DNA from 3 places in the Streptomyces herbicida genome. Region 2 is predicted to be linked to each of the others. Evidence: riboswitches for the same ligand, from Rfam matches in the RefSeq annotation. Region 2 holds a riboswitch; each other region holds the start of a gene.
The links. A riboswitch is a leader RNA that binds a small molecule or an ion and turns the genes downstream of it on or off. The one in region 2 is predicted to bind cyclic di-AMP.
Positions count from the first base shown of each region.

Region 1: it holds a riboswitch for cyclic di-AMP, as region 2 does, so the genes downstream of both, Q8A52_RS35785 (C40 family peptidase) here and Q8A52_RS00395 (C40 family peptidase) in region 2, are expected to answer to the same signal.
Region 3: it holds a riboswitch for cyclic di-AMP, as region 2 does, so the genes downstream of both, Q8A52_RS04105 (transglycosylase family protein) here and Q8A52_RS00395 (C40 family peptidase) in region 2, are expected to answer to the same signal.

Region 1 is NZ_JAUYWJ010000021.1:112,163-116,144, reverse strand. It holds gene Q8A52_RS35800 (ATP-binding protein) at 1-278, shown strand, start outside; gene Q8A52_RS35795 (LysR family transcriptional regulator) at 282-1,205, opposite strand; gene Q8A52_RS35790 (LysE family translocator) at 1,294-1,914, shown strand; gene Q8A52_RS35785 (C40 family peptidase) at 1,984-2,457, opposite strand; cyclic di-AMP (ydaO/yuaA leader) riboswitch at 2,461-2,667, opposite strand; gene Q8A52_RS35780 (hypothetical protein) at 2,988-3,296, opposite strand; gene Q8A52_RS35775 (ATP-dependent Clp protease proteolytic subunit) at 3,305-3,940, opposite strand.
Region 2 is NZ_JAUYWJ010000001.1:84,452-88,433, reverse strand. It holds gene pcrA (DNA helicase PcrA) at 1-1,230, opposite strand, end outside; cyclic di-AMP (ydaO/yuaA leader) riboswitch at 1,495-1,666, shown strand; gene Q8A52_RS00395 (C40 family peptidase) at 1,675-2,898, shown strand; gene Q8A52_RS00390 (tellurite resistance/C4-dicarboxylate transporter family protein) at 3,045-3,982, shown strand, end outside.
Region 3 is NZ_JAUYWJ010000002.1:89,238-93,219, reverse strand. It holds gene Q8A52_RS04110 (transglycosylase family protein) at 1-969, shown strand, start outside; cyclic di-AMP (ydaO/yuaA leader) riboswitch at 1,153-1,321, shown strand; gene Q8A52_RS04105 (transglycosylase family protein) at 1,326-1,994, shown strand; gene eno (phosphopyruvate hydratase) at 2,408-3,694, shown strand; gene Q8A52_RS04095 (FtsB family cell division protein) at 3,793-3,982, shown strand, end outside.

The DNA of each region.
Region 1 (3,982 bases), on a different contig from region 2:
GTCAGTCACCCACCTTCACGGTGGACCTCGTGCTCGATCGTGACGAACACCTGCGCATCGGCGTCACCGACAGCCATCCGCGCTTCCCGAAGAGACTGCCCGCCGCCGTCCAGCAGGACAACGGCCGAGGCATGGTGATCATCCGCTGGCTCACCGCCGAATGCGGCGGCAAGCTACGGGTCAGGCCCACCCGCGAGGGCGGCAAGACCGTCTCCATCGAACTTCCCTGGACGGTACCCGCCCAGCCGGTCACGGCGGCGGGACAGCAGGAGCCGTAGCACTCAGGCCCCCGGCGTCCGATACGCACGCCCGAACGCCCCGCGCAGCAGGGCCCGGAAGGTGTCGGCGGCCGGAGCCACCTCGTCGGCCCGGAACGCGACCGAGATCGTCCGGCGCAGTTCTCCCGCTCCCAGCGGGCGCACCCCGACCGGAGTGACCGCCGTCCGCGCCACCATCTCCGGTACGACGGCCACGCCGAGCCCGGCACTCACCAGCGCGCACACCACGGCGTACCCCGGGGTCGGCACCAGCACGGACGGCGTTGCCCCCGCCCGGGCCAGAAGCGCCTCCACTCCCTGCCGGGCGGGCAGTTCCGGCGCCATGCTGACCAGCGGCTGACCCGCCAGCCCCGACAGCGGCAGCCGGGAGGAGTCACTGCTCAGCGCATGCCCCGGGGCGGTCACCAGGACCAGCTCCTCGACCAGCACCGGCTCCAGACCCACCGAGGACGGCACCGGAACCGGCTCCGCCGGGTGATACGCGTGCGTCAGCGCCAGGTCCACCTCCCCGGCCGCCACCGCCGCCACGCCGGTCGGCGGATCGTAGTCGGCCACCGACAGCTCCACATCAGGATGCGCCCGGTGGAACGCGCTCAGCACCGGCGGCAGCAGATGGGTCCCGGCCGTCGGAAACGTACCGAGCCGGAGTGTGCCGCCCGACAGACCGGCCAGCCGGGCCAGTTCGTGCCGGGCCTGCTCCAACTCGTCGAGCACCCGGCGGGCCCGGGCCACCAGCAGCTCGCCCGCGTCCGTCAGCCGCGCCCCGCGGTGGTGCCGGACCAGCAACGCCGTCCCCGCCTCCCGCTCCAGCTTGGCCAGCTGCTGGGAGAGCGCCGGGGGTGTGTAGCCGAGCCGCTCGGCGGCACGGGTGATGGACCCCGCCTCCGCCACCGCGACGAGGGCGGCGAGTCGGATGGGGTCGTACATACCGGTTGCCCGCCCAAAGGAATGCTTAAGGTTCACCCAGGATATCCGAAATACCTGCTGAAGGCCCGTCCGCGGGAGGCTGGGGGCCATGGACGGACAGCTCATCGCCTTCACCGGGATCGCCGCCGGCATGGTCGCCATGCCCGGCGCCGACTTCACGGTCGTCGTACGCAACGCACTGGTCTCCCGCCGGGCGGGCATCGCCTGTGCGCTCGGCATCGCGGGCGGGCTGCTCGTCCACACGGCTCTGGTGGCCGCGGGGGTCGCCGCGGTCCTGGTCGCCGTGCCCCCGCTGTTCCGCGCCCTGCAACTGCTCGGCGGCGCGTATGTGCTGTATCTGGGCGGACGGACGCTGTGGTCGCTGCGGCAGCCGCAGAGCGGCGACACGGACAGCGGCACTCCGTCGGCCGCGCACCCGCTGCGTCAGGGGTTCATGACCAATGCCCTCAACCCCAAGGCCTCGCTGACCTTTCTCAGCCTGCTGCCCCAGTTCGTACCGGCGGGCAGCTCCGCGCTGCCCAGGACCCTGCTGCTCGCACTGATCGTGATCGGGCTGACCCTGGTGTGGTTCCCGACGGTGGCGCTGCTGGTGGACCGGCTCGGCCGGTGGCTGCGCCGGCCGCGGGCCGCCATGGCTCTTCGGTCGGCGACCGGTGTGGCGCTGACGGTTCTGGGCGCGGCCCTGCTCCTCGAACCGTTCCTGACGTGACACCAGGTCAGGCCGGAGCGGGACCCGAGGGGGTGACGGCGCCACAGGCCTGCCACCCCCTCGGGCGGGTCAGCTGACCCGGCCGTACCAGACGCTCCTCGTCCAGATCTTCTGCAGCTTCACCACGTCCCCGGTCTTCGGGGCGTGCCAGATCTTCCCCTTCCCGGCGTAGATCCCCACGTGGTACACGCTGGAGCCCGAGTGGAAGAAGACCAGGTCACCGGCCTTGCGGTGCTTGGCCGAGATGTGGTGGGTCTTGTTGTACTGCTGGGCGGCCGTACGGGGCAGGGTCTTGCCCGCCTTCTTGTACGAGTACAGCGTCAGCCCGGAGCAGTCGAACCTCCGCGGCCCGGTGGCGCCCCACCTGTAGGGGGACCCCTTCTTGGAAGCCGCGACCTGGAGTGCCTTCGTCGCCATCGTCGCGGCCGATGCGTCGGCGGCGACACCCGGAACCACGATCGAGCCGCCCACGGCGGCGATGGTGAGGGCCGAGGCCGTACCGGCCCGGGCCATGAGCGACGGGACACGATTGAGCGCAGTCATGCGCAACCCTTCGTCAGCCGCCTGTGAAGGATGACCTGTCGGATTCGGGCTGGCGAAGTAGCCCGGCCGCGTTGCCGCGGCTTCACCCCAAGGGCTGCTCGGAACGAACAAACAGACGAACGAACATCCGTTCCGGCGACCCGTCTTGCTTGGGTCCTCCACTCCTGCCGATCCACTCCTGTCGACCGGTCATCCGGGCGGCGGCAGGACTCGGCGTCCGCCCGGACCGCCCCGCCGCTGTGGCGGGGGCTTGTCGTCAGACAGGGATCTTCACTCACAGGTGTCCGAAAATCCCAATGGAATCGGGGATTTGTGGCGTTACTCACCACTCAGCCGTTCGGGTGGACACCGCTGTGTTCGAGTCAAGGTCGAGGGGGTCGGGGACCCCCGGACCAGCGCGGAAGCGTCTCACCGTCCCCCTCGGGCAAGCGTGTTGCGCAACCTCCACGGCCTTGGAAACGGACCCGCGACTACTCCAAACAGCGGTACACCTTTTGGGTCGTTTCAACTCCGTTCCGGACGGCAGTGCGTCAATCGGCGGCGTCGGGTGGGACGGTGACCCTCGCCGTCCGGCGTTCGCCGTCCAGCACCCGCAGTGCGCGCGCCAACGTGGCCGCGTGCAACTCCGTCTCGCCGCGCTGGTGCATGAGGGTCAGCGCGTCGCGCAGCTCCACCGCCGCACGGACCAGCGCCTGGGCGGCCCGCAGCCCGCGGTAGGTGTCCTCGTGCTGGGCCGGATTGATCCGGCCCAGGAGGTCGACCACATCGAGGTAACGGTCGATCAACTCACCCTCGGCCCGCGTCAGGGCAGGCAGCGGAGGCAGCTCCGGAGGCAGCATCCGCCGGCTCACCCCGCGTCCCGAGCGGCGCGGGAGGCCTTGCGGCTGGGGATGATCCCGTCCACCAGCCCGTGCTCCAGCGCGCCCGGCGCGTCCAGGATCAGATCCCGCTCCAGGTCCTCGTGGACCTGCTCCGGGCTGCGTCCGGTGTGCCGAACGAGCATTTCTTCGAGGAGGGTCCGGGTCCTGGCCAACTCCTCGGCCTGGATGACGAGGTCACTCGGCTGGCCCTCCACCGGCTCGGGCAGCGAGGGCTGCCCGAGCAGCACACGCGCGCCGGGCAGCGCGAACCGCTTGCCCGGCGTACCGGCGGCGAGCAGCACCGCGGCGGACGAGCCGGCCTGTCCCAGGCAGATCGTCTCCACGTCGCAGCCGACGTACCGCATCGTGTCGTAGACGGCCGCCATCGCGCTGAACGAGCCGCCGGGCGAGTTCAGATACAGCGAGATGTCCCGGTCCGGGTTGTCGTGCTCGAGATGCATGAACTGCGCCATCACGTCGTTCGCCGACGTGTCGTCGATCGGCGTGCCCAGGAAGACGATCCGCTCCTCCAGCAGCTTCGAGTACGGATCCAGCGTGCGGTGACCCGTGCTGGTGCGCTCGGTGAACTCGGGCAGGACATAGCGGGCGGACGGTCGGGACATGGCGTACCCCTCCTTGCGGCAGAGCCGTCTCCGGCAGAGCTC
Region 2 (3,982 bases):
CTGTGCCTCGTCGTGCTCGGTGTCGGCGACATAGCCGGTGATCTGCGCGCCCGCGCCCGCGTTGGTCCACAGGTTCTTGGGGCGGCGGGACTCGTTGCGCTCGATGACCGCGTTGGCGGCGGAGAGGATCGTCTGGGTGGAGCGGTAGTTCTGCTCCAGGAGGATCGTCGTCGCGTCCGGGTAGTCCTCCTCGAACTGGAGGATGTTGCGGATCGTCGCGCCGCGGAAGGCGTAGATCGACTGGTCGGCGTCACCCACGACGCACAGCTCGGCGGGCTGGAGGTCGTACTCGCCGGGCGGTACGTCCACCGGGTGCTCGGCGGTGCCGACGAGCTCGCGCACGAGGGCGTACTGGGCGTGGTTGGTGTCCTGGTACTCGTCGACGAGGACATGGCGGAAGCGGCGGCGGTAGTGCTCGGCGACGTCCGGGAAGGCGCGCAGCAGGTTGACCGTCGTCATGATCAGGTCGTCGAAGTCGAGGGCGTTCGCCTCGCGCAGCCGCGACTGGTAGAGGGCGTAGGCCTGGGCGAGGGTCTTCTCGAAGCCGTCGGTGGCCTGGGCGGCGAAGTCCTCCTCGTCGATCAGCTCGTTCTTCAGGTTCGAGATCTTGGCGCTGAAGGACTTCGGCGGGAAGCGCTTGGGATCGAGCTCCAGGTCGCGGCAGACCAGGGCCATCAGACGCTTGCTGTCGGCGGCGTCGTAGATCGAGAACGACGACGTGAAGCCGAGCTTCTTGCTCTCGCGGCGCAGGATGCGCACACACGCGCTGTGGAAGGTCATCACCCACATCGCGTTCGCGCGGGGGCCGACGAGGTGCTCGACGCGCTCCTTCATCTCGCCCGCGGCCTTGTTGGTGAAGGTGATCGCGAGGATCTGGCCCGGGTGCACGTTCCGCTCGGCCAGCAGGTGGGCGATGCGGTGCGTGAGCACGCGGGTCTTGCCGGATCCGGCGCCGGCCACGATGAGCAGGGGGGAGCCGGCGTGCACGACGGCCGCGCGCTGGTTCTCGTTCAGCCCCTCCAGCAGCGCTGCGGCGTCGATCACCGGGCGCGCGGCGCCGTCGCGGTAGTACGCGTCCCGGTCCGGAGGCACGTCGAACTTCCCACCGAACAGATCGTCCGGAACCGGCTCCGGAGCGTGATCGTCCTCGGGCGGCGGCGGGGGTTCCTCCTCGCGCCCGTGAGGGGCCTGGAGGTCCGCCAGGAAGCTGTCGTCAAAGAGGCTGCTCATCGCTCTCCGAGTCTAGGGTGCCCCACCGACAATCGACCGCCGCCCCGGAAAACAGGACCGGCCCCGCGCGCGGGGGATCTTCCCGATGCATGAGCCGGACAACTGTCTCACGCTCCGGAAGCATGCTGTCACACGGGCGGAACTCTGCCTTCAGGTCACAAAAATGTATCGGGCATATCGCCCATCAACCTTCACACGGGCCACACCAGTTGGCTACCGTCTCGGGCGGGCCGTACGACCCCCACCGGCGAACGTCGCCGGACCGCGCGGCCTCCGCCGAGTCCGGTGCGCCGCCACGGCAGCCGGAGCCGGGGACCCAACCGACCTTGGGGTGAATCGGCCCAACCTCCCTCCGGAGCAAGGGCCGTAGGGCAACCCTTCCGAACCACCCGCCCGAACCCGACAGCTAACTCGGTAGGCGGAACGTGGAAGGAGTCGCCTCCCTTGGCGTCGCACCGCAAGTCGCGCCCCGCGAGTGCCCTGGTAACAGGCATACGCACCCCCGCCATCGCCACCGCCGCGCTCACCTCCGTGGCTCTGCTGTCCCAGACCGCCAATGCCACCCCCTCCGCCGACGGCGACAAGCCGAGCATCGAGGAGGTCGAGAAGAAGGTCGACGACCTGTACCGCCAGGCGGAGTCGGCGACCGAGAAGTACAACGCGGCCAAGGAGAAGTCCGGCAGTCAGCGCAAGAGCGTCGACTCCCTGCTGGACGACGTGGCCCGGCGCACGGACAAGCTCAACAAGGCACGTGAGGAACTGGGTACGTTCGCCGCCGCCCAGTACCGGACCGGGGCCGCCGCGCCCGACACCGCCACCTTCCTGCTCTCGGACTCCCCGCAGGACTACTTCGACCAGACCCAGCTGATGGGCCGGATGACCTCGCGGCAGAAGGGCGCGGTCGACGACTACATCACGCAGCAGTCGGCGACCATGAAGAAGCGGCAGGAGGCCGCCAAGAGCCTCCAGACGCTGACCGAGTCGCAGAACGAGCTGAAGACCGCCAAGGCCACCGTCCAGAAGAAGCTCGCCTCGGCTCGCGAGCTGCTGTCCAAGCTGACGGCGCAGGAGAAGGCCCGGCTCGCCGCGATCGAGAAGCAGAAGCAGGAGGAGGCCGCGCGCAAGGCCGCGGAGCTCGCGAAGAAGCAGGCGGCCGCGGAAGCGGCGAAGAAGGCCGCCGCCGCGAGTTCCTCGAGCTCCTCCGGTTCTTCGGGCTCCTCGGGCTCGTCCACCTCGACGGGTTCGACGGGTTCGACGGGGTCGACCGGTTCGACGGGCTCGACCGGCTCCTCCTCGGACTCCTCCTACACCACCAAGGCCGAGAAGGCGATCGCCTTCGCCCGCGCCCAGATCGGTAAGCCGTACGTCTGGGGCGCCACCGGCCCCGGCTCCTACGACTGCTCCGGCCTCACCTCGGCCGCCTGGCGGGCGGCGGGCGTCAGCCTCCCGCGCACCACCTACGACCAGGTCAACGTGGGCACCACGGTCTCGCTCACCAACGCCGAGCCCGGCGACCTGATCTTCTTCTACGACGACATCAGCCACGTCGGCATCTACATCGGCAACGGCATGATGATCCACGCCCCGAAGCCCGGCGCCTACGTCCGCGAGGAGTCGATCTACTACGGCGGCGAGTCGATCATCCACAGCGTGGTGCGGCCGGCGTGAGAGACCACCGTGGGGCAGGGGCGCGAGCGCCGCGGCCGATGTGAACCCGAGGCGCACGCGACCCTGTCCCGCACCCGCGCGTTTTTCCCGGCACGCGCGCGCGTGCCCCGCTCGCAAGGTGCGCACGGCTCCCTAGCATCGGGCCCATGCCCGCCTCCTCACCCCTTCGCGCCTGGTGGAAGCGGCGCCCGCCGACGGCCGGGGCCGCCGTGATGGCGACCGGCATCGTGTCGGTCGGGCTGCAGCTGGCGGGCTACGAGGCCCTGTCCCTGTTCGCCCTCGCGATGGCCTCGGTCGCCTGGCTGGCACTGGCCGTGGACTTCGCCGTGGGGCTGCTGCGGCAGCGGAGGCGCTGGGTGGCCGAGGCGCGGACGCCCGGCGCGCTCACCGCCGTCGCCGCGACCGCGGTGCTGGGCACCCGTTTCTCCGCACTGGGCCGGCAGGGCCTGGCCGAGGTGCTGCTCGCGCTGTGCGCGGTGCTCTGGCCGGTGCTGCTGTTCCTCGTCGTACGGCACTGGCACCGGCGCATGCCGGGCGCGGTGTTCCTGTGCTGCGTGGCCACGCAGGGGCTCGCCGTGCTCGCCGCCACGCTCGCCGCGGCCGAGGCGACGGCATGGCTCGCCCACGCTGCGCTCGTGCTGTTCTGGCTGGGGCTCGTGCTCTACGGGTTCGCCCTTGCCCACTTCGACGTGCGGCAGGTGATCGAGGGACCCGGGGACCAGTGGATCGCGGGCGGCGCGCTCGCGATCTCGGCGCTGGCCGGTGCCAAGCTGATCTCCGCCGACAGCGCGCGGCTGTACCTGTGGGACGACGACAACCTCGGCGTCCTGCGCGACACGACCATCGTGCTGCTCGTCCTCGATCTGACCTGTTACGTCGTCCTCCTGACCGCCGAGGTGGCGCGCCCTCGGCTGCGCTTCGACGTGCGCCGCTGGGCGACGGTGTTCCCGATGGGGATGACGGCGACGGCGACGCTCTCCGTCGCGGCCGCCCTCGGCATCCTGTGGCTGGAACGGCCCGGACGGGTGCTGGTGTGGATCTCCGTGGCCGTCTGGCTCACGGTCGCCGCCGGCGCGGTCCGGTC
Region 3 (3,982 bases), on a different contig from region 2:
GCTCCGGCCATCCTCGTCGCGGCCGGAGTGACCGGCTCCGCCATCGCCATCCCGCTCCTCGGTGCCGCGAGCGCCAACGCGGCCGACGGCACCACATGGGACAAGGTGGCCGAGTGCGAGAGTGGCGGCTCCTGGAGCGCCGACTCCGGCAACGGGTACTACGGCGGCCTGCAGATGTCCCAGGACGACTGGGACAAGTACGGCGGCCTCGAGTACGCCTCCAGCCCGGACGAGGCCAGCCGATCGCAGCAGATAGCCGTCGCGGAGAAGGTTCTCGCCGACCGGGGCACTAAGCCCTGGGCGACCTGTGCGCTGCTCTCCGGGCTCACCGCGAGCTCCGGGTCGGTCGACGTCGACACCGGCGTCTCGGGGTCCGGTTCGTCCGGCTCGTCTGGCTCGTCTGGCTCGTCCGATTCTTCGAGCTCCTCCGGCTCCTCTGTTTCGTCCGACTCGTCCGACTCGCCTTCGAAGTCGGACTCCTCGGAGGAGGCCTCGCCCTCGACAAGCGCCGACAAGGACAGCGAGGCGAAGGACAACGATAAGAACGAGGACAAGGGCGAGGATTCCGCTAAGTCGGACAAGTCGGATTCTGCGGGTTCGGGCGACTCGCAGGGGAGCGGCGATGCACCCACAGAAGCCCCCAAATCGGGCGACTCCGACAACTCGTGGCAGAACGGCGGGTCTTGGAGTCTGGTCGACACCGGCGCCGTCGGGGGCGGTCGTCACCGTGGGACCAGTGCGGACGAAAGCACAGCAAACGGTCAGGACTCCGCCTCCGTGGGCCGTCACGCCTCGCGTACCTACACGGTCCGCGACGGCGACACCCTCGTGTCCATCGCCGACTCCCTTGACGTCGACGGCGGATGGCGTGCGCTCTATGCCGCCAACAAGGCGGCCATCGGCGCCGACCCGAACGACATCACCGCCGGTCAGACCCTGGACGTCGGTACCGAAAACGGCGGAAAGTAGCGGGAGTTGACGCCCCACTTTCACGCCTAATGTCCGGTTTGGTGAAAGTGTGGGATGAGTCTCAGAAGCCCTGATCGTCTTTGAAATTCCCCGGATCGCGTGTCTACGGTCGAGTCCGCTCGTCACCACGAGCCCCGGCTGTCGCAACGCCGAGTCCTGCCAGCGGCCGCACGGGAACAGTCGTCGCGTCACGCGCCGTAGGCAGGAGCGGGGGACCCAAGGTAAGTGCCGCGCCGGGCAGTTGAGCCGGAGCGGCTAGGGGTGGAGCCACGCCTCCCAGTGGAGGTGTGGCCGGGCAACTCAACCGGCCCGAACCCGACAGCTCACCTCGCAGGCGTCGGTGAGGGGATCCATCCATGCTGTTTTCCGTCAAGGGCAAGCACCGTCGTCCCTCGAAGGCCAAGGCCACGCGTGCCATCGCGCTCGCCGGTGTCACCGGCGCCGCCATCGCCGCCCCGCTGATGGCCTCCGGCACCGCCGCCGCCGCCACTGCCTCCGAGTGGGACGCCGTCGCCAAGTGCGAGTCCGGCGGCAACTGGTCGATCAACACCGGCAACGGCTACTACGGCGGTCTGCAGTTCTCGGCGTCGACGTGGGCCGCGTACGGCGGCACGAAGTACGCCGGCACCGCGGACAAGGCCACCAAGGCGCAGCAGATAGAGATCGCCGAGAAGGTCCTCGCCGCCCAGGGCAAGGGCGCCTGGCCGGTCTGCGGCACGGGCCTGTCCAGCGCCCCCTACGGCGGCGCCGCGGCGAGCTCCTCGAGCACCGCCACCCGCTCGACGGAGAAGCCGGCCGCCTCCCGCTCCGCCCAGCGCCCGGCCGCCAAGACCGTCACCACCCCGACCGGCAAGAAGGTCAAGAAGGGGGACGGCGAGTACAAGGTCGTCAAGGGCGACACCCTCGGCTCGATCGCCCAGAAGCACAAGGTCAAGGGCGGCTGGCAGAAGCTGTTCAAGCTGAACAAGGACATCGTCCAGGACGCGGACCTCATCTACCCGGGCCAGCAGCTGCACCTGAAGTGACAGGCGCCTGGTAGCCGAATCACAGGCCGCTCCCCACCGTGCTCCCCGCAGTGGAGGGCACGTGGGGCCCGCCCCCCCCCGTCCCCACGGTCTCCCCGCCCCGGTGCGTATTCCCCCGTACGCGCCGGGGCGGGGTTTGTTCCAGGGCCGCTGTGCTCGTGCTTGGGCCGCTGTGCTCGTGCTTGGGCCGCTGTGCTCGTGCCGTTCCGCCGGAGCCGTCCCTCTCGCCGCGTTCTTCTCGCGATGTTTCTCGAGCCGTTCTCCACCCCGCCTTTGTTTCGAGCCGGAACAATGGGTACGGTCGAACCCTGTCCACGGGACGGTCGGTCGGTGGCCGATGCCCCCGGGACGGTTAGGCTCTAGTCGCAAGGCACCCCAGCCCCGCACTTCCAGCGTCACATCCCAAGAAGGAGATGCTCGTGCCGTCCATCGACGTCGTCGTAGCCCGGGAAATCCTGGACTCCCGAGGCAACCCCACGGTCGAGGTCGAGGTCGGCCTCGACGACGGCAGCACGGGTCGTGCCGCCGTTCCGTCCGGCGCCTCCACCGGTGCCTTCGAGGCCATCGAGCTCCGCGACGGTGACCCGAACCGCTACCTGGGCAAGGGCGTCGAGAAGGCCGTCCTCGCCGTGATCGAGCAGATCGGCCCGGAGCTGGTCGGCTACGACGCCACCGAGCAGCGCCTGATCGACCAGGCGATGTTCGACCTGGACGCCACCGACAACAAGGGCTCGCTCGGCGCCAACGCCATCCTCGGCGTCTCCCTCGCCGTCGCCCACGCCGCCTCCGAGGCCAGCGACCTCCCCCTCTTCCGCTACCTGGGCGGCCCGAACGCGCACCTGCTGCCGGTGCCGATGATGAACATCCTGAACGGCGGCTCGCACGCCGACTCCAACGTGGACATCCAGGAGTTCATGATCGCCCCGATCGGCGCGGAGTCCTTCTCCGAGGCCCTGCGCTGGGGCGCCGAGGTGTACCACACCCTGAAGAAGGTCCTGAAGAGCAAGGGCCTGTCCACCGGTCTCGGCGACGAGGGTGGCTTCGCCCCGAACCTCGGCTCCAACCGCGAGGCCCTCGACCTCATCCTCGAGGCCGTCAAGCAGGCCGGCTACGTCCCCGGTGAGCAGATCGCGCTCGCGCTCGACGTCGCCGCGTCCGAGTTCTACAAGGACGGCAAGTACGAGTTCGAGGGCAAGTCCCGCTCGGCCGCCGAGATGACCGAGTACTACGAGGAGCTCGTGGCGGCCTACCCGCTCGTCTCCATCGAGGACCCGCTGTTCGAGGACGACTGGGCCGGCTGGAAGGTCATCACCGACAAGCTCGGCGACAAGGTCCAGCTGGTCGGCGACGACCTGTTCGTCACCAACCCCGAGCGCCTGGCCCGCGGCATCGAGGAGGGCACCGCCAACGCCCTGCTCGTGAAGGTGAACCAGATCGGCTCCCTGACCGAGACCCTGGACGCCGTCGAGCTGGCCCAGCGCAACGGCTTCAAGTGCATGATGTCGCACCGCTCCGGCGAGACCGAGGACGTCACCATCGCCGACCTGGCCGTCGCCACCAACTGCGGTCAGATCAAGACCGGCGCCCCGGCCCGCTCCGAGCGCGTCGCCAAGTACAACCAGCTGCTGCGCATCGAGGAGATCCTCGACGACGCCGCGGTGTACGCCGGCCGCAGCGCGTTCCCCCGCTTCAAGGGCTGACCCTTCCCGGGGTAAGGCTTAGCCAGTCGTACGTACGTCCCCGTACGCGGTCCCGTACCGTGTCCGGGGACGTACGCACGTATGAGGGAGGCGGGGACATGGCCGCGAAGGACCGGGACCGGTTCTCCACCGCGACCAGACTGCGGCTGTTCGGCGAGCAGACGGCGGCCCGGGTCTACCGCTCCCAGACCAAGCGGCAAGCCCGCCGCTCCCGGCTCACCGGCCGGGCCGCGCTGCTCGCCCTGGTGCTGTGCACGATGGTGGTGGCCCTGGCCTATCCGATGCGGC